One region of the Ensifer sp. ENS06 genome, then DNA from elsewhere that is predicted to be linked to it. Evidence: riboswitches for the same ligand, from Rfam matches in the RefSeq annotation. Region 1 holds a riboswitch; each other region holds the start of a gene.
What was found. A riboswitch is a leader RNA that binds a small molecule or an ion and turns the genes downstream of it on or off. The one in region 1 is predicted to bind cobalamin.
Positions count from the first base shown of each region.

Region 2: it holds a riboswitch for cobalamin, as region 1 does, so the genes downstream of both, IB279_RS04435 (aromatic ring-hydroxylating dioxygenase subunit alpha) here and cobU (bifunctional adenosylcobinamide kinase/adenosylcobinamide-phosphate guanylyltransferase) in region 1, are expected to answer to the same signal.
Region 3: it holds a riboswitch for cobalamin, as region 1 does, so the genes downstream of both, metE (5-methyltetrahydropteroyltriglutamate--homocysteine S-methyltransferase) here and cobU (bifunctional adenosylcobinamide kinase/adenosylcobinamide-phosphate guanylyltransferase) in region 1, are expected to answer to the same signal.
Region 4: it holds a riboswitch for cobalamin, as region 1 does, so the genes downstream of both, nrdH (glutaredoxin-like protein NrdH) here and cobU (bifunctional adenosylcobinamide kinase/adenosylcobinamide-phosphate guanylyltransferase) in region 1, are expected to answer to the same signal.

Region 1 is NZ_JACVBC010000002.1:307,454-315,189, forward strand. Features, by position in the region: gene cobN (cobaltochelatase subunit CobN) at 1-3,036, opposite strand, end outside; gene cobW (cobalamin biosynthesis protein CobW) at 3,140-4,204, opposite strand; gene cobU (bifunctional adenosylcobinamide kinase/adenosylcobinamide-phosphate guanylyltransferase) at 4,208-4,732, opposite strand; cobalamin riboswitch at 4,867-5,325, opposite strand; gene IB279_RS10595 (cation transporter) at 5,528-6,109, shown strand; gene IB279_RS10600 (cobyric acid synthase) at 6,182-7,639, opposite strand.
Region 2 is NZ_JACVBC010000001.1:895,472-903,207, forward strand. Features, by position in the region: gene IB279_RS04415 (DUF1217 domain-containing protein) at 1-1,197, shown strand, start outside; gene IB279_RS04420 (FAD-binding oxidoreductase) at 1,265-2,698, opposite strand; gene IB279_RS04425 (L-threonylcarbamoyladenylate synthase) at 2,843-3,817, opposite strand; gene IB279_RS04430 (DUF6656 family protein) at 3,895-4,494, opposite strand; cobalamin riboswitch at 4,812-5,013, shown strand; gene IB279_RS04435 (aromatic ring-hydroxylating dioxygenase subunit alpha) at 5,117-6,361, shown strand; gene IB279_RS04440 (hybrid-cluster NAD(P)-dependent oxidoreductase) at 6,363-7,457, shown strand; partial or broken gene IB279_RS04445 (glycoside hydrolase family 25 protein) at 7,679-7,736, opposite strand, start outside.
Region 3 is NZ_JACVBC010000003.1:510,435-518,170, reverse strand. Features, by position in the region: gene IB279_RS15970 (carbohydrate ABC transporter permease) at 24-857, opposite strand; gene IB279_RS15965 (carbohydrate ABC transporter permease) at 854-1,816, opposite strand; gene IB279_RS15960 (ABC transporter ATP-binding protein) at 1,923-3,089, opposite strand; gene IB279_RS15955 (metallophosphoesterase) at 3,086-3,928, opposite strand; gene IB279_RS15950 (LysR substrate-binding domain-containing protein) at 4,121-5,047, opposite strand; gene IB279_RS15945 (hypothetical protein) at 5,111-5,491, shown strand; cobalamin riboswitch at 5,510-5,729, shown strand; gene metE (5-methyltetrahydropteroyltriglutamate--homocysteine S-methyltransferase) at 5,829-7,736, shown strand, end outside.
Region 4 is NZ_JACVBC010000003.1:502,448-510,183, reverse strand. Features, by position in the region: gene metE (5-methyltetrahydropteroyltriglutamate--homocysteine S-methyltransferase) at 1-196, shown strand, start outside; gene IB279_RS15935 (acyl-CoA thioesterase) at 193-993, shown strand; cobalamin riboswitch at 1,144-1,370, shown strand; gene nrdH (glutaredoxin-like protein NrdH) at 1,758-1,979, shown strand; gene nrdI (class Ib ribonucleoside-diphosphate reductase assembly flavoprotein NrdI) at 1,992-2,408, shown strand; gene nrdE (class 1b ribonucleoside-diphosphate reductase subunit alpha) at 2,378-4,531, shown strand; gene nrdF (class 1b ribonucleoside-diphosphate reductase subunit beta) at 4,661-5,635, shown strand; gene IB279_RS15910 (multidrug effflux MFS transporter) at 5,716-6,912, opposite strand; gene IB279_RS15905 (TetR/AcrR family transcriptional regulator) at 7,102-7,736, shown strand, end outside.

The sequences.
Region 1 (7,736 bases):
TGCGGCGATCATGTTGTCGGCATCGTCTTCCTCCAGCGCGCCGACGGCGCGGATCGCCTTGTCGAAGAGCGCGATCTGGTCCGGGAAGGCATCGCGGAAGAAGCCGGAAATGCGCAAGGTCACGTCGACGCGTGGGCGGCCGAGGACTGCGAGCGGCACGATCTCGTAGCCCATCACCCGGCGAGAGACCATGTCCCAGGTGGGCTTGGCGCCGATCAGCGCCAGGGCCTGGGCGATGTCGTCGCCGCCGGTGCGCATGTTCGCCGTGCCCCAGGCGGTAAGGCCAAAGGAGGACGGCCATTCGCCGTGGTCCTGCAGGTAGCGGCGGATCAGAAGCTCGGCCGATTTCTTGCCGAGCTCGTAAGCCGCCGGCGTCGGCACCGCGCGGCTATCCACGGAGTAGAAATTGCGCCCCGTCGGCAACACATCCGGCCGGCCACGCGTCGGCGCGCCCGATGGACCGGGGGCGACGAAGCGGCCGCTGAGACCGGTGAGGAAGCCGGTCATCTCGGCGGCACCCGAGTTTGAAATCGACGGCTTCAGGCGCGTTTCGATTTCGCCGAGCACGGCGCGGGTGTTGGCCCAGTGGTCCGGGCAAGCCAGTTCACCCGACACGAGATTTGCGGCAAGCAACTCGATGCGCTCGACCGTATCGCCGGCGGTGCGCCAGGGGGCGTCCGAGAGGTCAGCGAGGATGGACGGTTTCGGGCCTGTCCAGGTGTCGGACATGACGCAGTCGAGCGGGTCGAAGGGTTGGGCGTCGCATGCGGGGTTACCGCCCGCGGAGATGGGAATAGCGAACCCACGCAGCCCCGCATCCGCTGCGATCGCCCGCTGCAGGCTCTGGTCGCCGCCTTCGCCGAGACCGCGGGGCACGCGCGCCAGCGCTACGGTGAGGTCCGTCAACAACCGCCCTTCCGGCGCGACGCCGAAGATGTGCAGGCCGTCGCGGATCTGCATTTCCTTGAGGTCGCAGAGATAGGCGTCGAGCTTTTCCAGCGCCTTGTCGTCGCTGTCGCCCCTGTCGATGCCTGCGTCGCTGTCGAGGCCGATGTCGCGCACGAGATCGAGGATCTGGCGGCTGAGCAGCCTGAGGCGGCGCGGATCACCGCCGGCGGCGTCGTAATATTCGTCGACGAGCGCTTCCAGATCCTTGAGCGGGCCGTAGGATTCGGCGCGCGTCAAGGGCGGGGTCAGGTGGTCGATGATGACGGCGCTGGTGCGGCGCTTGGCCTGCGTACCTTCGCCCGGATCGTTGACGATGAAGGGATAGATGTGCGGCAGCGGCCCGAAGATCGCTTCGGGATAGCAGGTTTCCGACAGCGCCAGCGCCTTGCCCGGCAGCCATTCGAGATTGCCGTGCTTGCCCATGTGGACGATCGCCTGCGCTCCGAACTGCTGGCGCAGGAAGGCGTAGAAGGCGAGATAGCCATGCGGCGGCACGAGGTCCGGCGAATGGTAGCTTTCCTTCGGATCGATGTTGTAGCCGCGCGCCGGTTGGATGCCGACGATCACCTCGCCGAAGCGGGCGAGCGGCAGCGCGAAGGCGCCATCGAGGAAGAAGGGATCGGCCTCCGGCACGCCCCAGCGACCGGTAACTTCATCCTTTATCTGTTTCGGAAGCGAATCGAAGAACGTTTTGTAATCGTTCAGCGAAATACGCTCGCGGATTTCGCGGTCATGGCTCGCCGCATTGGTCGGCCCGGCCATCAGATAGCGGATCAGCGCGTCGCCATCGGCGGGAACCTCACCGACCGCATAGCCTTCCCGCGCCATGGCGCTAAGCACCTCGACGGTACCGGCTGGCGTGTCGAGCCCGACACCGTTGCCGAGGCGACCGTCGCGGTTCGGATAGTTGGCCATGACGATGGCAATGCGGCGCTCGGCGGGCTCTGCCCGGCGCAGCTTCGCCCAGTTGACGGCAAGATCAGCGGCAAAGCGCACCCGGTCTTCGAGCGGCTCATGGCCGACGATATTGGCCTCCACCTTGGCGTCATAGATCGACGCCGCCTTGAAGGAGACGGCGCGCGCAAGGATGCGGCCATCGACTTCGGGTAGTGCCACGTTCATGGCGAGGTCGCGCGCCATCAGCCCCTGCGGCGACGTTTCCCATTGCGCCCGCGACGAGCCGGAGAAGATCACCTGCAGCACCGGCGCACCGGTCGATTCCAGCACCGTCGGCTGACGGTCGGCACCGGGCGACGAGACCGCAAAGCCAGTGGCGTTCATCACCACGTCGGGTGCGGCCTCCGAAAAAATCGCCTGCAGCGTGCCGACGGAAACGGCATCCTTGAGGCTTGAGACGAACACCGGCAGTGCCCGCACACCTTGAGCCTCCAGCGCATCGATCAGCGCCTCCACCGGCCGTGTCTCGCCACTCTGCACGAGCGCGCGGTAAAAGCAGATCCCAACCGTCGGGGGTTCGAATCCCTCCCTCGCTACCATCCGTCCCTGAATACGGGACTGCCATTCGCTGACGCCGATCACGCCAGCACCCGGCCACCAGATGCCGGCCTTCAACAGTGGCTTTGCCGGCTGCGGCTTCTCCGCACCCGTGACCAGTGCGGCCGCATAGTCGAGAAACAGCCCGGCATTGTCCGAGCCGCCTTCGGTGAAGTAAGCCCAAAGGCGCTGGCGGTCGTCGGCTGCGACGGTGGAGAAAGGCTCCAGCCCCGGATCCGGCTTGTCGTCACCCGGCAGAACCGCGATCTCGAAACGATGGGTGACGGCAGCCGCATGCAGGGCTTCCAGCAGATAACGGAAATAGCTGGCGCCACCGAGCGGCCGGACGACGATCAGCTTGGCGTGACGCGCCGTGCGCTCGACGTAAGTGTCGACCGACATTGGGTGCATCAGGCTCATCAGGCTGGCGATGCGCAGGCTCAAGCCTCCGTCGCGTCGGCCGTGAGCCGCGGCGATCGAGGAGAGCTCGGTATCGGCGGCTGATAGGAAAAGGATATCGGCCGGCGTTTGCCCAAGGTCGATCGCCTCGTTGCCGTCGGCGATCGTTCCTTTCTGGGCGAGAAGCAGATGCATTCGTCTTGTCCGGTGGGGCAATTCCGAACGAAAACGCTAAAAGCGTTTTCCATCCGGAACTGCATCATTTCAATGCGTTAGATCATTTCACTCAAAGAACGATCTAGACGAGCGCGGTAATCGCAGCGCGCACCGCCGCCTCGTCCATGTCGTGCAGGCCGATGACGACGAGGCGCGTACCGCGCTTTTCGCCGGCGCCCCAGGCGCGGTCGTAATACTGGTCGATGCGGGCCCCGACCGCCTGGATCAGGAGGCGCATCGGCTTGCCGGGCACGTCGGCAAAACCCTTGAGGCGCAGAACGTCGTGCTCCGCGATCACGCCCTTCAGGCTATCGATGAACGCCGAGGGATCGGCGATCGAACCGAGCTCGACGACGAAGCTGTCGAACTCGTCGTGATCGTGCTCCTCACCTGCCTCGTGCTCCATCTCGTGATGCGACTTGCGGTTGGCGATATCGCTTTCCGTGCCGACACCGAGGCCAAGCAGGATGGCAGCGGCGACTTCGCCGTTCTTCGCCTCGATCATCGTCGGCTTGCGGCTGGTGCGCGAAGACACCTCGTCGCGTACGGCCTTGAGGCCGGAGGCATCGATCAGATCGGTCTTGTTGAGAACGATGAGATCGGCAGCCGTCAGTTGGTCCTCGAACAGCTCCTCGATCGGGCTTTCGTGATCGAGATTGTCGTCCTCGACGCGCAGCGCATCGACCTTGTCGTGGTCGTCGGCAAAGCGGCCAGCGGCAACGGCGGCGCTGTCGACCACGGTGACGACGCCATCGACGGTCACTTCGCTGCGGATATCCGGCCAGTTGAAAGCGGCGATCAGCGGCTGCGGCAGGGCAAGGCCCGAGGTTTCGATGATGATGTGGTCAGGGCGGTTTTCACGCTCGAGCAGCTTCGTCATGGTCGGGATGAAATCGTCAGCCACGGTGCAGCAGATGCAGCCATTGGTAAGCTCGATGATGTCGTCCTCGGTGCAGGCCTCGGCACCGCAGCCCTTCAAGACATCGCCGTCGACGCCGAGATCGCCGAACTCGTTGATGATCAGCGCGATGCGCTTGCCGTCGGCGTTCTGCAGCAGGTTGCGGATCATCGTCGTCTTGCCGGCGCCGAGGAAGCCGGTGATGACGGTCGCCGGGATCTTGCCCTGGTTGGCTCTCGCAGTGGTCATGGATCAACCCTTCATTTTCAGCGGCAAACCGGCCGCGACAAAGTAAACTTCAGCGGATTTCTCCGCAACGATCTGGTGAAGCCGGCCGGCATGGTCGCGAAACTCGCGGGCCATGCGGTTCTCGGGCACGATGCCGAGGCCGACCTCATTGGAAACAAAGACGAGGCGCGCCCGCGCCTCAGGCAGATACGCAACAAGGGCGGCGAACTCCGCCGTCATGTCGCGCTCTTCCAGCATGAGATTGGTTACCCATAGCGTCAGGCAGTCGATCAGGACCACATGGCTGGGATCATCGATGCGTCTGAGGATGCCGACGAGATCGAGCGGCTCCTCATGCGTCGTCCAGCCCTCGCCGCGGCGCGTCCGGTGATGGTCGATGCGCTCGCGCATTTCGTCGTCCCAGGCGCGGCCCGTGGCGACATAATGCATGGTGAGACCGGACGCTTCGACGAGCCTCTCGGAAAAGCTGGACTTGCCGGAACGGGCGCCGCCAAGGACCAGCACGGGCCCGGCGCTGAGACTGCTCATCGTGGCTGCCTCAACATTCCCAAATCAGCCGTCGGTGGCAAAAGCCATCGGACGCGCCACGGGCGCGTTCTTGAAAACATCTGCGAGCCAAAACAACCTCCGTGATGGCGTTGGAGACAAAAGTCCCCTCGGGCGGAATGCCCATGCCGGATGGCAGGTCTCCTGGCTCACGGCGTCACGGGCCGAACATCGCCTCGCCCTTAAAGGGCAAGGTTCCGATGTCAGGGCCCGAGCGGCCCGCCTCACCTTCCCGGCGTCTTTCCGGTGCCACAGCGAACCTTTGCGCGTCGTCTCCGACGCATGGGCGCTGTGAGGGACATCGTGAAAGGCGGACGATTCGTAGAAGAAGAGGCGTCCAAACCCGGCTGATCACGATGCCACGCCAGTGGCTTTTCCGGCTTGATCCCCGACCTGCCCCGATTGCCCGTGCAACCGGCCGACAGCCCGGCACCAAACCCGATGGCGAACCCTGACCGTTCTACAGTCGCGGGGTCGGCTGCGATAAGGATGCCCGATTTGGGTCCATCCGTCACATTCCCAATTATTCCCCCAGATCGCCACGACAAGGGGGAACCATCCAACACCTGATGATTAGGAAGCGGGCAGCCCAAAGTCAATCGACGCATGCGACGCCTCCCCGGCCGAGTTGCGCCACGCGACGATTTGTCGGGCGTCAGGCACGACGGCAGTGTGAACGGAACCGATGTCGAAACCTAGTGCTATGGATAGCAAACTGCTGCTAACACCTGTGTCAAAGTGCCGAGGGCGAATTTCGCCAGAAAAGGAACCTTTCGAGTGGATACCGACCTGCGCCGCGTCGTCCTCATCGTCTCCCTGTTGAACCTCGGCTATTTCGGGGTCGAACTCCTTGTCGCGCTTTCCATCGGCTCGGTGTCCCTCATGGCCGACAGCGTCGACTTCCTCGAAGACGCTTCCGTCAACATGCTGATTTTCTTTGCTCTGGCCTGGACGGCGCGGACCCGCGCGCGGGTCGGCATGGCGATGGCGTTCATTCTACTGGTACCGGCGCTGGCCTTCCTTTGGACGGCCTGGGCGAAGTTCATGGATCCGGTCCCGCCAGAGCCCTTTGCCCTGTCCCTGACCGGACTTGGGGCGCTGGTGGTCAACCTCTTCTGCGCCTATCTGCTCGTCGCCTACCGTCACACGAGCGGCAGCCTCACGCGGGCAGCATTTCTCTCCGCCCGCAACGATGCCTTCGCCAATGTGGCCATCATCGCCGCGGGTCTGGCGACAGCCTATCTGTGGCAGTCGGCCTGGCCGGACCTGATTGTCGGCTTGGGGATTGCCCTGATGAACCTGGATGCCGCGCGGGAAGTCTGGGAAGCCGCAAGCGAGGAGCACGATGTCGCAGCGTAGTTCCGTCGGATAAGCTCGTTGCTCCTGTTGGGCCCGACGTACCGGACCTGCTGGCTGACCGTTGCCGCGTCCCTAGTGCCTGAGCAACTCGTCCAGCCAGCGACGATCGAGCACAGCCTCCAGTTCGTTCGCGACATCGTCGAGCGCCGCATCGACCGATTGGCGGTAGTTGTTGGCGCCGCCTTCGATGCCGAAACTCTTGAGCAGCGCGCCGCGATAGGCGTCGCTGGTGAAGAGCCCATGCAGGTAGGTGCCCATCACGCGGCCATCGGCCGAAAGCGCGCCGTCGGCGCGATTGTCGATGCGCACCGACGGCCGGCCACAGTCCGCACCTTGCGTCTTGCCAAGATGGATTTCGTAGCCTTCGAGCGCCACATCATGCTCCAGCGACCAGGCGCGGCTGTTGCGCACCGTCTTTTCCGGCGCCATCTCGGTCTCGACGTCGAGCAGCCCGAGGCCCTCGACCGCACGTTCGCCGCCCTCGATGCCGAGCGGATCGGTGACGCGCCGGCCGAGCATCTGGTAGCCGCCGCAGATGCCGATGACCCGGCCGCCCCGGCGCACATGACGTTCGAGGTCACGGTCCCACCCTTGCGCACGGAAATCGATGAGGTCGCCGATGGTCGATTTCGACCCGGGAATGACGACGAGGCCAGCGTCTGCCGGAATGGGACTGCCAGGCCGCACGAAGACGAGATCAATCTCCGGTTCGGCGGCGAGCGGATCGAGGTCGTCGAAATTGGCGATGCGCGACAGTACCGGGACGGCAACCTTCAGCGCCCGCCCCTCGCCGCGCGTCAGCTTCTCCAGCACGACGGAATCTTCCGCCGGCAGGCGTGCCGCCGCCTTCAGCCACGGCACGACGCCGAAGCAGGGCCAGCCGGTGTAGCGGTTGACGGCAGCAATGCCGTCGTCGAACAGCGTGACGTCGCCGCGGAACTTGTTGATGAGATAGCCGGTCACCATGCGCCGGTCTTCCTCGGCCAGGATCGCATGCGTGCCGACCAGCGAGGCGATCACCCCGCCGCGGTCGATGTCGCCGACCAGCACGACCGGCACGTTGGCCCGTGTCGCAAAGCCCATATTGGCGATGTCGCCGGGCCTGAGGTTGATTTCGGCCGGCGAGCCGGCGCCTTCGACCACCACGAGATCGGCACCGGCCGATATTTGTTCGAAACTCTCCATGACGGCGCCCAGCAGCTTGGGCTTGAGCGCCTGATATTCCCGCCCCCTAGCCTGCCCGGCGACCTTGCCCTGAACGACGATCTGGCTGCCCACGTCCGACTGCGGCTTCAGGAGCACCGGGTTCATGTGCACCGACGACGGCACGCGCGCGGCCAGCGCCTGCAGCCATTGCGCGCGGCCGATCTCGCCGCCGTCGTCGGAAACGGCGGCGTTGTTCGACATGTTCTGCGGCTTGAACGGCCGGACCTTCAGGCCCTGATTGGCGGCAAGCCGGCAGAGCCCCGCCACCAATACCGATTTTCCGACATCCGAGCCGGTTCCCTGCAACATGATCCTGCGTGTCATGCGGCCATCGGTAACACTGAAACGGGCAGCGGCAAAGGTCTGTTTCGACACGATTTCGCCGCAATTGACAAAGCCCTTTCACGCATTGTTTCGCGCT
Region 2 (7,736 bases), on a different contig from region 1:
CGGCCCGACGGCACGCTGCAGCCCGGCAAGACGGCGCAGGACGCCGATCAGTTGAAGAAGACGTCCGACGGATACATGGTCCGCTACAATGACAAGGGCGATGCCGAAGACGAAGCCTTGGTCAAGCGCTTCAAGCTGCTGGTCAATTCGATGGAGTCGGTCGACAAGCTGCTGGCCGACAATGGCGTACTGAAGTTCACGCTCAGCGCCTTCGGTCTCGAAGACGAGGGCCTGAGCAAGCGTGATCTGAAGCGCATTCTGACGAGCGATCTCAACGATCCCAGAAGCTACGTCAACACGCTGCGCGACGAACGCTACGTCAAGCTCGTGAAAGCGTTCAACTTCAATCCGGACGGGACTCTCGGCGCACCAAAACTCGCCCAGAGCGACGGCGACATCATGAATACGGCGCGGGCCTATATCGTCGCCAAGTCCCGCTTCGGCACGGACGACGAGAAGAAGATCGCGAAGGAAAAGGCCCAGGAAGAAGCCAAATATTACACCTCCGAGATCGCGAAGATCGAAACGCTGGATGCCTTCCTCAAGAACCGCCGGCTGGTCGACATGGTTCTCGTCGGCGCAGGCATCGATCCGGAGACGGTCAAGTCCGACTATCTCAGGAGTATGTTCACGTCGGATCTCGAAGATCCGAAGAGCTTCATCAACACCGACCCGAATGGGCTGAAGTATCGCGAGATCGTCTCGTCCTTCAACTTCGACAAGGACGGCAAGATCGTCAGGGGCGAGGCAGGGCAGATCCAGACCCGCCGCGGTCTCGTCACCACCGTTGATCTCTTCCTCAATCAGTCGCTCGAAGAGAAGGAGGGCGCCGATAACGGCGGCATTCGCCTGGCGCTCTATTTCAAGCGCAAGGCCTCGGACATCAACACGGCCTACGACATCCTGGCCGATCGCGCCCTGTTCGAGGTCATCAAGACCGCCTACAGCATGCCGGAGGGCTTGCAGAACGCCAAGATCGAGGCCCAGGCGGCCTTTATCGAGCGCACCGTCAACATCAAGGAACTGCAGCAGCCGGGTCAGCTTGAGAAGCTTCTGCAACGCTTCACGGCGCTCTACGACGTCGAGAACAACCAGGATGTATCGCCCGGTCTCGCGATTCTGACCGGCGGCGGCAGCGCTGGCGTCAGTGCCGAGACCTTGCTGTCGCTCTCGCAATTGCGCGCAGGCGGCCGCTGACGCACGCCGTCTGACGGTCAGCCCAAGCCTGTTGCTGCATCGCAGCGCCGCGCGAAACGGGGCGTCGTCAACCGTCGGCGCGCAGCACTTTATCGGGGTTCATGATACCTGCGGGATCGAACGCGTGCTTGATGCGTTGCATCAGCTCGATTTCGATCGGCGCCCGGACCTCGGCGAGTTCGTCGCGCTTCAACTGGCCGATGCCGTGCTCGGCGGAGATCGAGCCGTTGTAGCTCAGAACGATGCCGTGGACGATGGCGTTGATTTCGCGCCAGCGGTCGAGGAAGGCCTGCTTGTCAGCGCCGACTGGCTGCGAAATGTTGTAGTGGATGTTGCCGTCGCCCATGTGGCCGAAGGAGCAGATGCGGGCGCCGGGGATCGCTTTCATGACGGCGGCATCCGCCTCCTTCATGAAGGCCGGAATGCTGGAGACGGGCACGGAGACATCGTGCTTGATCGAGCCGCCCTCGGGCTTTTGTGCGGGTGACATGCTCTCGCGCATGTGCCACAGCGCCTTGGCCTGTGTCTCGTTGGCGGCAATCACGGCATTCTCGACGAGGCCGGCCGCATATCCCTGCTCCAGCAGATCCTGCACCATCCGTTCCGCGCTTTCGGCGCTATCGGACGTCGAGATATCGATCAGCGCGTACCAGGGATGGACCGTTTCCATCGGATCACGAACGCCGGGGATGTGCTTGGTGGTGAATTCGACGCCGAGCCGCGGCATCAGCTCGAAGCCGGTCAACGCCGGCCCGCAAAGGCTGGACGCCTTTTCGAACAGAGCGAGCGCATGCTCGACGCTGCCGACTCCGGCAAAGGCGACCTGATGCCCGAGCGGCTTCGGGAAAAGCTTGAGCACGGCGCCGGTGATCACGCCGAGCGTGCCCTCGGCACCGATAAAGAGATCGCGCAGGTCGTAACCGGTATTGTCCTTCTTCAACCGGCGCAGGCCGTCCCAGATTTCGCCGGTCGGCAGCACCACTTCAAGGCCGAGGCAGAACTGACGCATATTGCCATAGGCAAGCACGGCGGTGCCGCCGGCATTGGTGGAGAGGTTGCCGCCGATGCGGGCTGAACCTTCCGAGCCGAGCGACAGTGGGAACAGGCGATTGTGCTCGTCCGCCGCCTTCTGGATGTCGGCGAGGATACAGCCGGCATCGGCGACGATGACATTGCCGACCGGATCGATGTCGCGAATGCGGTTCAGCCGTTCCAGCGAAAGGACGATGTCTGCCTTGCCCTCCCGCGGGATCTGCCCGGCGACATGGCCGGTGTTGCCGCCCTGCGGCACGATCGCCGTGCGGGTGGCGCTCGCGAGCTTCATGATGCGCGAGACCTCGTCGACGTTGCCCGGACGCAGGACCATCGGCGTCGTGCCGCGGTAGAGTCCGCGCGATTCGACGAGATAGCGCGCCTTGTCGGCTTCGTCCGTCAGCACGTTGGTGTTGCCGACGATCTCGGCGAAGGAAGCGATGAGTTCGGGAGAGGGAAGGGTGGTCATGGGCCTCACTTCGCATTGCGCCTGCGCGCGCTATCGGATCGGTCGATCTGAGGATCTGGTCCTCGGTTACTGGTCGGCGGCGATCATAACCGCAATTGGTGCCGTTCGATGAGGGTGGGTGCAGAGAAGATGCCGCACACTATCTTACCCTCGCGGTGCCGCCGCCCGTTGCAACCGGTCGATGATGGCTTCCCCCAACCCGTCCGAAGGGATCGGCCCGAAGGCGATGGTCTCTGCGCCGCTGGCATCCGCCCGCTTCATGTAGTCGAAGAGATTGGCGGCGGCTTCGCGCAGATTGCCAGTCGGGCTGAGATCGAGAACGACGGCCGCCTGCTCTTCGCCGGCGATCCGATTGCCGCCGAAACGGATCAAGGCTTCGCCGGCATGCACCTCGGCGGCATCGAGCCGGACTGCAGCGCCGGGCGCGTAGTGCGAGGCGAGCATGCCCGGCGCCTCGATCGTCGCTCCCGCCGTCTCCGGCCGGGTCACCGGACGGCCAAGCAGGCGTTCGATCTCGGCGGCATCGAGTCCACCCGGCCGAAGCAACCGGATCTCGTCGCCGTCTACCTTGATGATCGTCGACTCAAGGCCGATTTGGGCCTGGCCGGCGTCGAGGATCAGCTTCAGTTTTTCGCCGAGATCGGCTTCCACATGGACCGCACTGGTCGGGCTGATCTTGCCCGACGTATTGGCACTGGGCGCGGCCAGTGGTCGCCCGAAGTGGGCGATTACCCGGCGCGAGAAACCGTCGGGCATGCGGATACCGAGCGTGTCGAGGCCGGCGGACGCCAGCGCATGAACCGTGCTGTCGGCGCGCTGCCGAAGGATCAGCGTCAGCGGGCCGGGCCAGAAGGCTTCGGCCAGCTGCCTCGAAATCGGATCGAAATGCACATGGGCTTCGGCCATCGCCATGTCGGAAACATGCGAGATCAGCGGATTGAAGCGCGGGCGCCCCTTCATCTCGTAGATGCGACTGATCGCATCGGGATTGGTAGCATCGGCGGCAAGGCCGTAGACGGTCTCGGTCGGAATCGCGACCGGCTCGCCTTCGGCAAGAACGGCGCAGGCGCGCGCGATCGCGCGGTCCGGTTCTCTATCCGTGTCGATGATCTCAGCCATGCCGTTTCCTTTCCGACGCTTCCTTAACGGACGCACCGGAAAAACAGAACGATTTTCTTTGAAGGAACCGGTTCGGCTCAGAGGCTGCGAATGATGCGACGCAACGCGTCATCCTTGGCGCCAAGCATCAGTACGTTTTTCAGCGCGACCTTGGGATCATCCGTGCGAAACAGCAGCCCGTTGTCACGAAAGTTGCGGTTGATGACCATTTGCCCGGCTTCGGCGCCCGGTTCGATGGCGACGGCGAAGTACATGCGTGAATAGCCGGGCTGGATACTCTCGAAAAAATGCGTCTCGTCGCCCAGGTTGCAGAAGAAGTTGGCGAAGTAGAAGGACCAGGTGATGTCCTTGGAGGGAGTAACCGGCGTACGCGCCGCCGTCACGTGACAGTAGCCGAGATGCGGCCGGCCGACGAGAGTGCGGTGGAAGATCATCTTCGGGAACTGGATCGAGGTGTGGAACCCGTTGATCCGCTTATGGGTCGTGTCGCCGGCGGTGCTGAGCTTCTTGCCCGTCCTGTCTGCGACTTCCTCATAGCTCAAATACCGGCGTTCGCTCGGCAACCATTGCCTGCGGTTGATCCGGCCGGTGCGCAGGAATTCGGTATGAACCGCCACCTTCGGCGGGATTGTCGGCAGCTTCTCGGCTGCCGCGTCGTAGTATCTCAACTTTGCCATGATCGTCAGCGCGCCATCTGCCTGCCTGCAGGACCTCTCTCGTCCGCCGGCTAGGCTAGCGGCTCATGGTTAATGAATGATTTCCCCCTGGCTGCATCATTAGCGTTCTCTATCTGACGCGATGTCGCAAACGGGCGAAGCCCTCCCGCATCTGCGCCGACCGCGCCGCAAAAGTCGGCAAATGCCCAAGATGTGATCTATCTATATGTTTGCAATGTAAAAATTCTAAGACGGTGGCCTTTTGTGGCGGTTTTTTCCGTGTCGTCATTCTGGAATTGGATGTCGCTATCGGGCAGCTGCCAAGGCGACTTCCGCGATTACATATCCTTACTCAAGGTGCCGTCTTCGAAGGGAAGATGGAGAATTGGGAAGCCGGTCAAATCCCGGCGCTGCCCCCGCAACGGTGGTGGAGCGAAAGCCTCGGCAAAGGCCACTGGACGGTTCGTCCGGGAAGGCGCCGGGCAGGTCCGAAAGGACGGCTCCTGAGCCCGGAAACCAGCCTTGACGGACATAACCGTAACGGGTTGCGGCGGGCAGCCGGATCGGAGCCTCAAACGCATGGGTGTGCGCCCGTGCGGGTTCCTGTCCTGCCTCTCCGAAACATGGCGCATGAGGACAGGACATGGACACCAGAAACGATATGCTTCGAAAGCTGAAGGGCAGGCGGGACGGCTACAGCCTCGACCGGGCCTTTTACATCGATCCCGATTACTACAGGCAGGATCTGGAAAACATCTGGTACAAGGATTGGCTGTTTATCGGCCATGACTGCGAGATCCCGCGGGCCGGCAATTACTTCACCGTCCAGGTCGGCGACTACCCCGTTGTCATCACCCGCGACCGCCAGGGCGCCATCCGGGCGCTGCACAATTCCTGCCGCCACCGCGGCTCGCGCGTCTGCACGCAGGCGAAAGGCTCGTCGGCAAAGCTTGTCTGTCCCTATCACCAGTGGACCTACGAACTCGACGGCTCGCTGCTCTTCGCCCGGCAGATGGGAGAGGATTTCGACAAGGCCGCCCACAGTCTGAAGCCGATCCATTGCGAAACGGTCGGCGGCTACATCTTCATCAACCTGTCGGAAAAGCCGATGGATTTCACGGCGTTCCGCGACATGGCCTTGCCGTATCTCGCGCCGCATCGGCTCGGCGAAACCAAGGTCGCGTTCGAAAGCACCATCATCGAGAAGGGCAACTGGAAGCTCGTCTGGGAAAACAACCGCGAATGCTACCATTGCGCCGCCAATCATCCGGAACTCTGCCGCACCTATCCTGAGGCGCCGACGGCGACCGGGGTGCAGGGCGCCAAGGATGATCCTGTGATCGCCGAACATTGGGCGAAGTGCGAGGCCGAGGGCCTGCCGAGCGAATTTAAGATGTCGCCGACCGGTCAGTTCCGCGCCGCCCGCATGCCGCTTGTCGACAATGCCGAAAGCTACACCATGTCGGGCGCCCGCGCCGTCAGGCGGGCCCTGTCCGCCGACGTCTCCCAGAGCCAGATCGGCACGCTCTTGATGTTCCACTATCCCACCACCTGGAACCATGTGCTCGCCGACCACGCCATCACCTTCCGGGTGCTGCCGCTCGGGCCCGAACTGACGCAGGTGACGACGAAGTGGCTCGTCAACAAGGATGCGGTCGAAGGCGTCGACTACAATCTAGATGAACTGACGCATGTCTGGACCGAGACCAACGACCAGGACCGTCAGATCGTCGAGGAAAATGCCTTCGGCATCCGCTCACCGGCCTATGAGCCCGGTCCCTATTCGCCCGAGCACGAGGGTGGCGTGATGCAGTTCGTCGAGTGGTACTGCAAGTTCATGGAGCAGCGCCTTGCCGGCGACGCGGCTCCGCTTTCAAGGGTCGCCTGACATGCAGATGGCCTCTTCGTTTCACCATTTCGACGCGCTCCACGTCTGGATCGACCGGCAGCAGATGCTCGAATGCACATCGGCGGTTGTCGAGACCGCCGATGTCATGACCTTCACCTTCCGGGCCGAAAAGCCCGCCTGGTTTCGCTATCTGCCCGGGCAATTCGTGACCCTCGAACTGCCCGTCGCCGACGAGCCAGTGATGCGCACCTACACCCTGTCGTCGACGCCCTCGCGGCCGCTGTCGATCGCCGTGACCGTCAAGGCGCAGTCAGACAGCATCGGCACCCGCTGGATGTTCGAGCACCTGAAGCCCGGAATGAAACTCCGCGCCTTTGGCCCGCTCGGCGATTTCAGCTTCGTCCGCCATCCCGGCGACAAGTACCTGTTTATCTCGGCCGGCTCCGGCATCACGCCGATGATGTCGATGACGCGCTGGATGGCGGACTGCGTGCCGGAGACGGATGTGACCTTCATCTCCTGCGCGCGTCGGCCGGAGGACCTGCTGTTCCGTTCGGAGCTGGAGGTTCTGGCGACGCAGATGTCCGGGCTGAACCTCGGCTTCATCGTCGAGGGACATGAGGCACGCCACGGCTGGCACGGGCTTCGCGGCCGCATTGATGGCGCCAAGCTGCCGCTGCTTGCGCCCGATTTCATGGACCGCACCGTTTTCTGCTGCGGCCCCGAACCGTTCATGCGCGGCGTGCGCGAGATGCTGAAATCGGCCGGTTTCGACATGGGCCGCTACCACGAGGAGAGCTTCCAGCCGGCCGCCGCACCTGCGGCGGAAGAGATTGCCGTGCGCGCCGGCGCCGGTGACGAGGGCGAGGTCCAGGCCGCCAAGATCGCCTTCACCATGAGCGGCAAGGAGATCGAGGCCAAGCCCGGCCAGACGATCCTGCAGGCGGCGCGCGCCAACGGCGTGCGCATCGGCGCTGCCTGCGAAGGCGGCATCTGCGGCACCTGCCGGGTGATGAAGGTCTCAGGCGAGGTGGATATGAGCCACAATGGCGGCATTCTCGACGACGAGATCGATGAGGGCTACATCCTCGCCTGCTGCTCGCGACCGCTCGGAGACGTCCAGATCGAAGCTTGAAGGCTTTAATGATGTCGCGCAAAAGTGTGCAGCGGTTTTGCGACAAAGACATGCATAACAACAAGCGCTTAAAGCCTGTCGCGTGAATGCTTTTCACGCGACAGGCTTTAGGGCGCGTTGCAGGGGATCGGATTGGCGGAAATGCTTGCCGGGGCGTCGGTGCCGGCCCCCGTCTTGGAGCAGGCGCCCTGGGCGGCATCATTGCCGGCGATCGCCACCTGCAGGGCACGTTCCTGGCGGGCGAAATCGATCGAGCCGGTCACCAGCATGTCGACACCG
Region 3 (7,736 bases), on a different contig from region 1:
GGTTGCGCTCCAGGTTGGACCGTTCAGCCTTTGAGACCGGTCATGGTGATGCCCTCGACAAAACGCTTCTGCGCCAGCAAAAACGCGGTCACGAGGGGAAGGGTGATGATGAGGGTCGCGGCCATCAGCGCGCCGTAGTCGTCGCCGGCTTCCGCGGCGCGGAAGTAGAGAAGGCCGAGTGGCGGGGTCGCATAGTCCTGGTTGGTGACGACGATCAGCGGCCAGAAGAGATCGTTCCAGTGGGCGACGACGGAGAAGATTGCAAAGGCGGTGATCGCCGGCCAGGCGTTTGGCACGATGACGCGCGCGACGATGCCGGCTTCAGACATACCGTCGAGGCGTGCCGCATGGATCAGATCGTCGGGCATGGCGCGGAAAAACTGCAGGAAGAGGAAGATCGCGAATACCGAGATCGAGAACGGCGCCACTAGCGCTGCGTAGCTGTTCAGCACCGACAACCTGTCGAAGGCCACGTAAATGGGCAGCGCGGTTGCGTGGATCGGTACCAGGAGGCCGAGCATGACCAGCACCATCATGGTGCGGGCCGCCCGAAACTTCAGCTTCGCCATGGCATAGGCGCAAGGGATGGCGACGACGATCTGGATGACGAAGATCAGCGCGCAGACGACAACGCCGTTGAAGAGCAGGGTCGTCATCGAGACGCGCGACAGCGCCTTGGAAAAGTTCTCGACATAGGACCACTGCTCAGGGATCAGCGACAGCGACGAGGAGAAGATCTCGCTCTGAGCCTTGCCGGCGGTCGAGACCATGAAGATGTAGGGCGCGAGGAAGATGAACGCGCCAAACGAGAGAACGGCGAGGCGAATGAGGCGGGTGACGGAGATGGTGTTGGTCATGCGTAGTGCACCTTCCGGTCGAGCACGCGGTACTGCAAGAACATCAGGACGACGAGGATGGCGAGGAAGACGACGGTCATGGCCGAGGCATAGCCGACGCGCAGATAGACGAAGCCCTCCTGGTAGATGGTGAAGAGCAGCACCTCCGACGCCTTGTTCGGACCGCCCTCGGTCAGCGTCTTCACCGTCTCGAACACCTTCACCGAGTTGATGATGCTGATGGTGGTGACGAACAGCGTCGTCGGCCCGAGCATCGGCCAGGTCACCAGCCGGAAACGATCGAACCAGGTCTTGGCGCCGTCGACTTCGGCTGCGGCATAGAGCTCGCGCGGGATGGCGGTGAGACCGGCGAGGAACAGCACCATGTTGAAGCCGACCGACTGCCAGATGCCGATGATCGACAGGCCGTAGAGCACCGTGCCGGAGGCGCCGAGCCAGTTGGGGCCGGCAATGCCGAAAACGGCCAAGAAGGTGTTGATCGGGCCGATGGTTGGGTGAAACAGGAATTGCCAGACCGTCGCCATGGCGACGAGCAGCGAGGCCACCGGCAGGAAATAGACCGTGCGGAAGAACGCCCGGCCCTTGGTTTCCGCCTCGATCAGCATGGCGATCGCCAGCGCCAGCACGATCGAAACCGGCGTGACGATCGCGGTGTAGATGGTGGTATTCCAGAGCGAGCGCCGGAAGGTGCGGTCGCTGAAGAGTTCGGCATAGTTCTCGAAGCCGACAAAGCGGAAGCTGCCGTAGCCGAGCTCGAAATCGGTGAAACCGAGAACGATCACCGCCGCGGTCGGTAAAAGGATGAAGAGGACGAGCAGCGTGATGGCCGGCAGCGCTAACAGCCAGGCAATGCGGGCCTCGCGGCGATCGGGATCGGTGGCCGCGGCACCGATCGCCGTCTGGGTCCGCAGCCGCTGCGCCGGCTGGGCACCGTCTCGCAGAGATGAATGCTGAGGCATTGCCTCCAGCCGATCTCCCCCCTTGTGGGGGAGATGCCCGGCAGGGCAGAGGGCGGTATCCACGCAATCCGCCGCCCCTGCCGCCGTATCCCGATTGGAACCCGCCTTAGCCATGGATCTTCTCCAGCGTCGCGGCGATAGCGACCCGCTCGGCCGGCAGCCGGGTGCCCTCGCCGTCGAACAGCATCGCCCGTTCCGGCATGAACTCGACGTCAACGGGCTGACCGATCGCGAGCGCCGCGGCCTCGGCAGGTGCTGACTTGGCAGTGACCACCTCGCCGATCGCATCGAGGCGGGCATGGACGATCACCTCAGAGCCGAGGAACTCCATACGCTCGACCCGCGCGCTCAATCGGCCGGCGCTTGCCGCATGGAAGCGCACGAATTCCGGGCGGATTGCGAGCTTCACTGAAGCATCCGGCGCCTGTCCGCGGCTTGCCAGAAGCACCAGATCGCCGAAGCGCACGATGCTCGCCGTATCCGTGCGGGTCTCCAGCACGTTGATCTTCGGCTGGCCGAGGAAGCGTGCGACCTCGATATGGGAGGGGTTGTCGTAGATCTCCTTCGGGGTCGCCAGTTGCAAGAGATTGCCGCCGATCATCACCGCCACTCGATCCGCCATCGACAGCGCTTCCGACTGGTCGTGGGTGACATAGAGCGTCGGCACGCCGGCGCGGCGGTGGAGATCGACGATCTCGCCGCGGGCGTGGACGCGCAGGTTGGCATCAAGATTGGAGAGCGGCTCGTCCATCAGGAAGACGGCCGGGCGGCGCACCATGGCGCGGGCGAGCGCCACGCGCTGGCGCTGGCCGCCGGACATCTGGCCGGGCTTGCGGTCGAGCAGGTGATCGATCTTCAGCGCCAGCGCCATTTCCTTGACCTGGCGCTGGATATCGCTGCGGATCTGCTTCTGCCCCGGCATCAGATTGCCGATCACAGGCAGGCGCTGCGCCGCTGTCAGCCGCCGCATCGCAAGCGGCACGGCGATGTTCTCGCCCGCCGTCAGGTGCGGATAGAGGGCATAGGACTGGAAGACCATCGCGACATTGCGATCGGCCGCGGCCATGCGCGCGACACTGCGGCCGCCGATGACGATCTCGCCGCCGTCGCCATGATCGAGACCGGCGACGATGCGCAACAGCGTGCTCTTGCCGCAGCCGGAAGGACCAACGAGCGCGATGAACTCACCCGCCTCCGCCTGCAGGCTAACCCCCTTCAGGATCGCGTTGCCGCCATAGGACTTGGTGATACCCTCTAGCGAAAGCACGCTCATTGCGCGGCCTCCACACGGACCGTCTTCTTGGCCGCCAGCGGGTAGACCTCTTCGACGATCGGATCGAGCAGGTGGCTGGTCAGTCCCGGCACCGCGATGATCTCGCTTTTGACGTTGACGTCGCTAAACTCGTGTACGACGGCGCCGACCAGCCGCTCGCCCGGCATCGGCCGTTCCAGCGTATCAATGATGAAGGAGGTCGGCGGCGCCCAGACGAGCGACGTCCCGGCGTGCTTGCCCGTCCAGGCCCAGTGCAGGTGGCCGCTTGCATGCAGCGCCACCTCGGCTTCGGCGAAAAGATCAAACAGGCGTTGGCGCTGGCGCGGACGGATGCCCCAGTAGCCGGTGTCGCCTTCGCCCGGATCGTCGACGAAGAGCGGCTTGTGGGCAAAGACGGCCACCCGGCGGCCGTCGCGGCTGAGCAACTGTTCCTCCAGCCAATTAAACTGCCTGTCTTCTTCTTCGTCCTCGAAGCCGATCAGCAGGCTGTTGAGGCCGAGCAGCCGCCAGTCGCCATGGTCGCGGCCCCAGTAGTCCGGACCGGCGAGCCGGCGCCAGCGGGCAAGCCGAACCGGATCCACCGGCTGGTGCGAACCCGGCAGATGGCCGACATCGTGATTGCCGGGAACGATCAGCACCGGCATCGAGAGCTGGCCGATCAGATCGAGCGAGAAGGTGATGTCGTCCTCGTGGTCGGCACCATCGATGGTGACGTCGCCGGTGTGGATGACGAGATCGGGTTTTACCGCCTCGATCCAGGCGCGAACCGGTTCCCAATTGCCATTGAAGTGGCTTTTGGCGGGGCTGAGATGGGTGTCGCTGATCTGGACGATTTTCATGGAAACGGGCCTCCGACGATGGCTTGCGGTATCCGCGTCGGAGGGCTGATACTTCCCTTCTCTGCGGTTGGCCGCAGTCTTTAGGGAGCCGCCATGTCAGTTTGGTAACAGCCGTTCTCAGCTGATTTTCAGTTTCTCCATGAAAGCGTCATCTTCAGAAGACCGACGGGCCGAGTAGGCCCCGTTGTGTCTCTACATTGCGCCGCGGTCGGTCCGACGCGACGCCGGACAGGATTGCTCCATCACGGTCGAAAGCATGGCGTTCGACGCATCGGCCTCGGCGACGACCCAGTCGCGAAAGGCCTGGATCTTCTTCTGCCGCCTGGTGCTTTGCGGATAGACGAGCCAATAGGCGCGGCCGTCGCGCACCACATGCTCGAACGGCCGGATGAGCCTGCCGCTCTTCAGTTCATCCATCAGGAAGGTCGAGACGGCAATCGCAATGCCGTGATCCGCAAGGATTGTGGCGACATCCATCGCCTGCACGTCGAAGATCAATTCGGTGCCATTGCTTGCCGGCGGCTCGACGCCGGTTTCGATCATCCACCGCCGCCACCAGCTGGCGTTGCCGAAACGCCGGACTCTCAGAACGTCCGCGGGCTCCTTGAGCTGGTACTTTTCCAGGAAGGATGGCGTGCAGACAGGCACGTAATCGAGCGGAAACAAGGGAAAGACATCGTTGCCCGGCCAGTCGCCGGCGCCGCTGCGCACCGCGAGATCGATGGCGTCACGTTTGAAATCGACCAACTCGGTCGACATGTGCACCCTGATGCTGATGTTGGGATGCGCGGTCTGAAACGACGCGAGGCGCTGACCGAGCCAGCTCGACACGACGGTTGGCAGCACCGAGATGTGCAGGTGATGTTCGGTCTTGTCGGCGATCTCCGAGAAAGCCGCCCCTAAGAGATCGATCGCTTCGGTCACCTTCGGCGCTAGCTGCCGCCCGGCGCCGGTCAATCGCACCTCGCGCGGAAGCCGAACGAACAGCGGCGCGCCGATGCGATCTTCCAACAGCCGGATCTGATAGCTGACGGCCGCCTGCGTCATGCCGAGCTCTTCGGCGGCGCGGGTGAAACTCAGGTGCCTGGCGGCGGCCTCAAAGGCGCGCACCGCACTCATGGGAGGAATCTTGCTCATGGAACTGAGATAAGCATTCTTTATGCCAGCATGCGAGAAATCGCTTTGCGCGAAACGGCAAAAACCCTCACTTTTTTTCGCGAACACACGCCCTTGAAAGAAGTGAGGATAGCAATGCTTAGCGCAGTGCGATCAACGATTTACCATGTCCTGAACTGGGCCGATAAGACCCTCAACCCTCCGGTTGCCATCGACACGTTCAACGAGTTCCAACTCCGGGATATCGGCCTGACGCGAGATCAAGAGCATATCCGCGCGCGCGTTGGCGACGCGGCGGATCCGTGGCAGTGGCCGGAGGAGGACGCTTCGACCAAACCGCAACCGTCCCGTGAGCGGAAAGCAATGGAAAGACCTCGTCCTGCCATTGTCTCGCCGCGGGCGGCGGCGGGAGAGAATAAAGACATAAGCATTTCTTTATGCGATTGACGAAGAGCTCGGGACAGGGCATTGTCGCCCCATCGTGGTTCTTCGCCCGCCTTTGGAGGGACGGAGCTAAGAGGGAATTCGGTGCGGCGCCAGACAAGCGCCCATGCCGGAGCTGCCCCCGCAACTGTAAGCGGAGAGCGGCCGTTCGAAGATGTCACTGAGGGAGACGCCTCGGGAAGACGGAACGGTCCGTGACGACCCGCAAGCCAGGAGACCTGCCGCGATGAACAACGTCCACGGGCGGGGTGTCCGATGAGGCGCGTTGAGGACGCGGGATCGCTCTCGCGCCGCGGCTGCGTCGCATTCAAGCCTTGCCCATAACCTTCGGGGTAAGGAAATGACCATCAAGACTGCCAATCTCGGTTTCCCGCGCATCGGCCGCCGTCGCGAATTGAAATTCGCGCTCGAACGCTATTGGGCCGGAAAGGCCAGCCGCGGCGAACTTCTCGATACCGGAGCCAAGCTCCGCGCTGAAAACTGGGCCGCGCAGAAAACGCGCGGCATCGACATCATCCCCTCCAATGACTTCTCCTTCTACGACCACGTGCTCGATACCGCCGTGCTTGTCGGCGCAATCCCGCCGGCCTATGGCTGGACGGGCGGCCCGGTCGATCTCGACACCTATTTTGCCATGGCGCGCGGCTCGGCCGGAACGCCCTGCGCCGCCGGCTGCACCCATTCGGGAAGCAGCAGCGGCACTCCCGCGCTCGAAATGACAAAGTGGTTCGACACCAACTATCACTACATGGTGCCCGAGTTCGACAGGGATCAGCGCTTCGAGCTCACCCACAATCGGCCGCTGGAAGCCTTCCAGGAAGCTCAGGCCCTCGGCTATCGCACACGCCCGGTGCTCATCGGCCCGGTGACACTGCTGAAGCTCGGCAAATCGAAGGGCGGCGACTTCGATCCGGTCGATCTGATCGAACGGCTCCTGCCCGTTTACGTGAGGGTCCTGGCGGAGCTTGCTGACGCCGGCGCCGATTGGGTCCAGATCGACGAGCCTTGCCTGGCGCTCGATCTCGCGGACAAGGATCGTCGCGCTCTCGACCTCGCCTATCGCACGTTCGACACCGACGTGCCCGGACTCAAGATCATGCTGGCGACCTATTTCGGCTCGATCGGCGACAACACGGCAACGGCGTTGGCGCTGCCGGTCGATGGACTGCATGTCGATCTCGTGCGCGCGCCGCAGCAGATCGACACGCTCATCCAATCGGCTCCGGCGGACCGGGTCCTATCGCTCGGGGTCATCGACGGCCGCAACATCTGGCGGACCGATCTGGCCGGCCTGTTCCGCCGGCTGCAGCCTCTGACTTCGGCCCACGGCCGCGACCGCATCGAACTCGCACCTTCATGCTCACTCCTGCACGTGCCTATCGATCTCGAGCTGGAGCGTGCGCTTGATCCGGAACTTTCCTCCTGGCTCGCCTTCGGTACGCAGAAACTCGACGAACTCAGCCTGCTTGCCAGCGCCTTCGAGCCGGGGCTTGCCATTTCCGAGCACGTTTTCGCCGCCTCGATCGCGTCCGCCCAGGCGAGGCTCACCTCACTCAGGATCCATGATCCTTTGGTCGCCGGGCGCTTGAAAGCGCTGACGGATGCGGACAGCAAGCGGCAGTCCCCGTTCGCGGGTCGCCGGGCACTGCAGGCGAAGAAGCTGTCATTGCCGCTCTTCCCGACAACGACGATCGGATCCTTCCCACAGACATCGGAGGTTCGGCAGGCCCGTTCACTGCATGCGAAGGGCGAACTCAGCTATGTCGACTACACCGCCTATCTTCGCCGAGAGACCGAACTGGCGGTGCGCTGGCAGGAAGAGGTCGGCATCGACGTACTCGTTCACGGCGAGTTCGAGCGCAACGACATGGTGCAATATTTTGGCGAGCAGCTCTCGGGCTACGCCTTCACCCAGAGCGGCTGGGTGCAGAGCTACGGATCGCGCTGCGTGCGTCCGCCTGTTATCTTCGGCGACGTTTCGCGACCAAACCCGATGACGGTCGAGTGGGCGACCTTCGCGCAGTCGCTGACCGATCGCCCGGTCAAGGGCATGCTGACGGGTCCGGTCACCATGCTGCTATGGTCCTTCGTTCGTGACGACCTGCCACGTTCCGTGGTGTGCCGGCAGATCGCGCTAGCACTGCGCGATGAAGTGTCGGATCTCGAGGCGGCCGGCATCGCCATCATCCAGATCGACGAACCGGCACTGCGCGAAGGCCTGCCGCTGCGTAATGCCGATCGCAAGCCC
Region 4 (7,736 bases), on a different contig from region 1:
CGTCGAGGAAATGGTGCATCTCATCGAAAAAGCGACCGAGGGCCTCACGCCGGACCAGATCTGGGTCAATCCCGATTGCGGACTGAAGACCAGGCGCTGGGAAGAGACGCGGCCGGCGCTCGTCAACATGGTCGCCGCCGCCCGCTCGCTTCGAGCGGCTTTTGCCGCCGATACGCGCGAAGCCGTCAAAGCATGACGGGGCAGCACGAAGTCACGACGGCGCCGGGGGAAACCCCGGCGCCACAAACCCTGATCGACATCGTTTTTCCAGGCGATACCAATCACCATGGCACGCTCTTTGGTGGCGCCGCCCTCGCGTCGATGGACCGGATCGCTTTCATCGTCGCCACCCGTCACGGGCGCGTTCCCTTCGTCACCGCATCCTGCGACCGCATCGATTTTCGTGCGCCTGCGCGCATCGGTCAGATCGTCTGCTTCAGCGGCCGTCCGGTTCGTGTCGGGCGCCGCTCGATGGTGGTCGAGGTCGAGATGATCGCGGAAGATATCGCCACCGGCAGCCGCGCCCTTTGCAGCAGGGGCACCTTCACCATGGTCGCGATGCCCCGTGCCGATGAAACGGATTGGATGCTGCCGCCGCTCGATGTGGCAACGGACACGCCCGAAGAGGCGGGCACCCTACGCATGGTCGACATCGTCTTTCCCGGCCAGGCCAACAGCTTTGGCGCCATATGCGCTGGCAACGCCCTCGCGCATATGACGAAGGCCGCATTCGTCGTCGCGACGCGCCGGAGCCGCCGGGCGACCGTCCTTGCCTCCTGCACCGGTATGGACTTCAAGCACCGGATCATGATCGGTTCGATCATCGAACCCATCGCCCGCATTGTGCGGACGGGTCGCAGTTCAGCCACCGTCGAGGTCGAACTCTGGTCGGAAGAGCTCCTCACCGGTCTGCGACAGCGGACTGTTACCGGAACGTTCGCTATGGTCGCCGTCGACGAGGACAACCGGCCCGTGGCCGCTTTCGCTGCTTGATGGAATGGGGCGTCCGCACCAGGGGCGCCCTATCCACAACCTTGGTGCCAACCGGCTGTTTACTCCCCGTTATCCACACTGCAAAAGAAACCACCCTCCTACCCCCGCCTTCCACATACGGAACCTATTGACGCAGATTTGCGATGAACTACTATATCTAGTGTTCGAGGTTCTTCCGATTCGCAAGGATTGGGAGCTAAGACGGGAATACGGTGCGCCGGCGGGTTTCCGCTGAGGCTATGCCGTAGCTGCCCCCGCAACTGTAGACGGCGAGCGACTGTCCGGATTTGGACCACTGAGGCATGAGGCCTCGGGAAGGTCGGGATGGAAGCTTTGACCCGTAAGCCAGGAGACCTGCCTCGATCACCAAACGTCCACGGGCGGGGTGTCCGGAGGGGTTGAGTGCGTGGCAGGATGAGCCTGCCCGATCGTCTCGACGTCTCCCCGGCAGCCCGTCGAAAGCTTCGGGGTGAAGTCATGCCAGTTTCTTCCAGTTCAGATCCACCTTCTGCGGACGGGTGCGCATTGTTGCGCGCCTGATCGAAAGGCCGCGCCTTGAAAACCCGCATCCGCGGAATTCCTGAGCGCCCGACCAAAACGAGCCGGCCCGGTTGCGTAACCGACCTTGGGCCAGCTTGACGACGTCAACTCCGGTCGAGTCGACCGGGGAGCGATGTTTCGTGTCCAATCGCCAACACCACGGTTCGCGTTCGCGCGATCCGACGACTTTTTGCGCCCATTTGCCAGACCCTCACGAGGAACCCATGTCGATCACCGTCTACAGCAAACCAGCCTGCGTCCAATGCACCGCCACAACCCGTGCGCTCGACCGCCAAGGCATCGATTATCGCATCGTCGATATCTCCGAGGATTCCGATGCATTCGCGCTGGTGCAGGGTCTTGGCTATCGGCAGGTCCCGGTCGTCGTCGCCGGCGAGCGGCATTGGGCGGGTTTCCGCCCGGACATGATCAGCGCGCTTTCCTGAAGGACGCGGGCGATGGGCCTGATCGTCTATTTTTCCAGTCGCTCGGAAAACACCCATCGCTTCGTCGAAAAGCTCGGCCTTCGCGCCGCCCGCATACCGCTCAGGGAAAGTATGGACGCACTTACGGTCGCAGAGCCCTATGTGCTGATCGTGCCGACCTATTGCGGCGACGATGGCCGCGGGGCGGTGCCGAAGCAGGTCATCCGCTTCTTGAACGACGCGGGCAACCGCTCTCACATCCGCGGCGTGATCGCAGCGGGCAACAGCAATTTCGGCGCGACCTACGGGATCGCCGGCGACGTGATTTCGGCCAAGTGCCGGGTACCCTATCTCTACCGGTTCGAGCTGCTCGGGACCGACGAGGACGTCGCCAATGTCAAAAACGGGATGGAACGATTTTGGACGTCACGACACTCGAACGCCCCTTGAAGGCGACGGAAGCAGCGCTCGACTATCATGCGCTGAACGCAATGCTGAACCTCTATGACGAAGAGGGACGGATCCAGCTCGACAAGGACCGGCAGGCGGCGAAACAGTACTTCCTCCAGCACGTCAACCAGAACACGGTGTTCTTCCATAACCTCCGGGAAAAACTCGATTATCTGGTGACCGAGGGCTATTACGAGCAGGAAGTGCTGGACCAGTATTCCTTCAACTTCGTGCGCGATCTCTACGATCATGCCTATTCAAAGAAGTTCCGCTTTCCGACCTTCCTCGGGGCGTTCAAATACTACACGTCCTATACGCTGAAGACCTTCGACGGAAAGCGCTACCTGGAACGCTACGAAGACCGTGTCTGCATGGTGGCGATGGCCTTGGCGCGCGGCAACGAGGGGCTTGCCCGCGATCTCGTCGACGAGATCATCTCCGGCCGCTTCCAGCCGGCAACGCCGACTTTCCTCAACGCCGGCAAGAAGAGCCGCGGCGAGCTCGTCTCCTGCTTTCTGCTCCGGATCGAGGACAACATGGAGAGTATCGGCCGCGCCATCAATTCGGCGCTGCAGCTTTCCAAGCGCGGTGGCGGCGTGGCGCTGTCGCTCACCAACATCCGCGAGATGGGCGCGCCGATCAAGCAGATCGAGAACCAGTCATCCGGCGTCATCCCGGTCATGAAGCTGCTCGAAGACAGTTTCTCTTACGCCAACCAACTCGGCGCGCGCCAGGGAGCCGGTGCTGTCTACCTGCACGCCCACCACCCCGACATCATGCGCTTCCTCGATACCAAGCGCGAAAACGCCGACGAGAAGATCCGCATCAAGACGCTGTCGCTCGGCGTCGTCATCCCCGACATCACCTTCGAGCTCGCCCGCAACAATGAGGACATGTATCTGTTCTCACCCTATGACGTGGAGCAGGTCTATGGCGTGCCCCTCACCGAGATTTCGGTGACCGAGAAGTACCGCGAGATGGTCGAGGATGCCCGCATCCGCAAGCGCAAGATCAAGGCGCGCGACTTCTTCCAGATCATCGCCGAGATCCAGTTCGAGAGCGGTTATCCCTACATCATGTTCGAGGACACGGTGAACCGGGCAAACCCGATCGCCGGGCGCATCACCATGAGCAATCTCTGCTCGGAAATCCTGCAGGTGAGCGAAGCGAGCGCGTTCAACGACGACCTCTCCTACAAGCACATGGGCAAGGACATCTCCTGCAACCTCGGTTCGCTGAACATTGCGGCTGCGATGGACAGCCCGGATTTCGGCCAGACGATCGAGACCTCGATCCGCGCCCTCACCGCCGTCTCCGAAATGAGCCACATCTCGTCCGTGCCCTCGATCGAAAAGGGCAACGACGACAGCCACGCGATCGGCCTCGGGCAGATGAACCTGCACGGCTATCTCGCCCGCGAGCGCATCTACTACGGCTCCGAGGAAGGCATCGATTTCACCAACATCTATTTCTACACGGTGACCTATCACGCCATCCGCGCGTCGAACCGGCTGGCGGTCGAGAAGGGCAAGAACTTCGCCGGCTTCGAAAACTCGAAATACGCGTCGGGTGATTATTTCGACAAATACACCGAAGCCGAATGGCTGCCGGCGACCGAAAAGGTGAAGGGCCTGTTCGAGGAAGCCGGCATCTCGATCCCGACTCAGGAAGACTGGCTGGAGTTGAAACGGGCGGTGATAGCTGGCGGCCTTTACAACCAGAACCTCCAGGCCGTGCCGCCGACCGGTTCGATCTCCTACATCAACCACTCCACTTCCTCGATCCACCCGATCGTCTCGAAGATCGAGATCCGCAAGGAAGGCAAGATCGGCCGCGTCTACTATCCGGCCGCCTTCATGACCAACGACAATCTCGAATATTACCAGGACGCCTACGAGATCGGGCCGGAGAAGATCATCGACACCTATGCGGCCGCCACCCAGCACGTCGACCAGGGCCTGTCGCTGACCCTGTTCTTCCGCGACACGGCAACGACCCGCGACATCAACCGTGCTCAGATCCATGCCTGGAAGAAGGGCATCAAGACCATCTACTACATCCGCCTTCGGCAGATGGCGCTCGAGGGTACGCAGGTCCAGGGCTGCGTTTCCTGCGCGCTGTAACCTCGCATTCCAGTAACGGCCCCTCACCCTAGCCCTCTCCCCGCAAGAGGAGAGAAGGTGCCGGCAGGCGGATGAGGGGCACCCCCTCACCGCGCGATGAGGCATACACGATCACAAAGGTTCAACGACATGAACATGCACACCAAACCCGCAAGCCGCATCCGCGCCATCAACTGGAACCGCATCGAAGACGACAAGGATCTGGAGGTCTGGAACCGTCTGACCGGCAATTTCTGGCTGCCGGAGAAGGTGCCGCTTTCCAACGACATTCCCTCCTGGGCAACGCTGAAGCCGGAGGAGCAGACACTCACCATCCGCGTCTTCACCGGCCTCACCTTGCTCGACACGATCCAGAACGGCGTCGGCGCCGTCCGACTGATGGAAGATGCGGCCACCCCACATGAGGAGGCGGTGCTTTCCAACATCTCCTTCATGGAGGCGGTGCATGCCCGCTCCTATTCCTCGATCTTCTCGACGCTCTGCCTGACACCCGATGTCGATGACGCCTATCGCTGGTCGGAAGAGAACGAGTTCCTGCAGAAGAAGTCCGCGCTGATCATGGCGGAGTATGCCTCCGGCGATCCCCTGAAGAAGAAGGTCGCGAGCGTCTTTCTCGAAAGCTTCCTGTTCTATTCCGGCTTCTATCTGCCGATGTACTGGTCGAGCCGCGCCAAGCTCACCAACACCGCCGACATGATCCGGCTGATCATTCGCGACGAGGCGGTGCACGGCTATTACATCGGCTACAAGTTCCAGCGCGCGCTGGAGCGCTTGAGCGAGGAACGCCGCCAGGAGATCAAGGTTTTCGCCTTCGACTTGCTGCTCGAACTCTACGACAACGAAGCGAAATACACCGAGGCGCTCTATGACGACGTCGGCCTGACCGAAGACGTGAAGAAGTTCCTGCACTACAACGCCAACAAGGCGCTGATGAACCTCGGCTACGAGGCGCTGTTTCCGGCGGAAGCCTGCAAGGTCAACCCGGCCATTCTCTCGGCGCTTTCGCCGAATGCCGACGAGAACCACGACTTCTTTTCCGGTTCCGGTTCGTCCTACGTTATCGGCAAGGCTGTGGCGACCGAGGACGAGGACTGGAATTTTTAAGGACGGTCCATTCGGTCATACCTGACAACAAAAGGCCGGCGAGGACGCCCTCGCCGGCCTTTGTTCAGCAATAGCAGCGCCTACTCTGCCGCGACCACCCGGCTGCGGCCGATCGTTGCTTGCGTCAGCAGGAAGGCGGCAAGGGCGCAAGCGGCGATCGCGCCGGCCATCGGTAGGGCCGTTCCGTCGAAGAAGATAGTCGCAACCACCATGGCGACGGCGGCGGTGACAAAGTGCAGCGTACCCATCAGTGCCGAGGCCGTGCCGGCGATCTCGCCGTGGTCTTCAAGCGCCAGCACCGCCGAGGTCGGGATAACCAGGCCGAGCACGCCATAGCCGACGAAGAGGAACGCGGCCATGACAGGCAACTGGTTGAAGCCGAGGCTCATGACGATGAACATCGTGACCATGGTCAGCGCGAAGGCGCCGACGGCAAGATGCATGACCCGCACCAGGCCGAAGCGCTCGCCGAGCCAGCCGGTCGCCTGCGACACAGCGAAGAACGACACGGCATTGATCGAAAAGGCGATGCTGTACTCAGTCGGCGTCAGCCCATAATGGTCGATCAGCACGAAGGGCGAATTGGCGAGATAGACCAGGAACCCGGAAATGCCGAGGCCGCCGATGAAGGTGAGCGTCAGGAAATTGCGGTCGGAGAGAAGCAGGCGATAGGCGGCAAGCGCACTTGCGATACTGCTGTCGGCGCGATCCTTCTTCGGCCGGGTTTCCTGCAATTGCGTCGAGAGCAGGATCAGGCCGATGAAGGCGGCGATCGTCACCGCATAGAACACGCCGCGCCAACCGTAGAAGCCGATGACGGCGCTGCCGGCAAGCGGCGCCAGGATCGGCGAAATGCTGAAGACCAGCATCAGCATCGACATCAGCCGCGCAGCCTGGACGCCCGTGTGCATGTCGCGCACCACGGCGCGCGGAATGACCATGCCGGCGGCACCGCCGATCCCTTGCAGGAAGCGGAAGGCGATCAGGGTTTCGATGTCGGTTGAAAGCGCGCAGCCGATGCTGGCGACGGTGAAGAGGCCGATGCCGAGATAGAGCGGAGCCTTGCGGCCCCAAATATCGGAGAGGGGGCCATAGACAAGCTGCGAGATGGCAAAGGAGATGAAGAACGCCAGCAGGCTGAACTGCACCACGCCGTTTTCGGCCGTCAGGTCCTTGCCGATCGACGGCAAGGCCGGCAGATACATGTCGATTGCAAAGGGGCCGATCGCCGAGATCAGGCCGAGCACGATCGCCGTGCGGAGGAAGGACGTTGTCATGGCAATGAACTTTCAGAAATCGCGGCGCCGAAATCGCTGCCGCCCGGATTGAAACTCAAAGACATCGTCGTGCCAGGATCGAACGTTGGGGATACGCATCCTGCGCTGACTATTCCGTCCATTAATTTGGACATACGTGTCAAATTAGACAGCATTGTCTAAATCGTCAATGGCGCCTATCTTCGGTCCATGAAGAAATTTGATTTGGCCTCGGCTGACGCTCGCCCCCAGAAAGGGCAATTCGCGAAACGCCTCTCGATCCTGGAGGCCGCGGCCGATGTTTTCTGTCGGGAAGGCTTTTCCGGCGCCAGCATCGACGAGATCGCCGTCGCGGCGGGTGTCTCGCGTCAGACCATCTACAATCACTACCGCGAGAAAGAGACGCTGTTCATGGCGGTGATCCAGGACATCATGGATCGCGTGAACGGCGTGCTTTTCTCCATTCTCGCGACCTTTCCCGAAAACGCCGACAACCTCGAGGAAGACCTGGCCGAATTTGCCGTGCGCCTCAACAAGAACTGCAATTGCAACCAGGACGCCAAGTTCATCCAGAAGCTGATCTCGACCGAGGGCAACCGCTATCCGCATCTCTTCCAGTTCTGGCGGGAGCAGGGACCCGGCAAGACCGATCGGGCGCTGGCGGCGCTGTTTGCGCGCCTTGCCCACATCGCACCGCTCGACATCGACGATTTCGACCTCGCGGCGCGCCAGTTCATCGCACTGATCAAGGCCGACCTGCAGATGGGTGGGCTCTTCGGTGAAACGCCGAGCGAAGCAGAGCTGGAGATCAGCGCCCGCAGGGCGGTAAAGACGTTTCTGCGCGC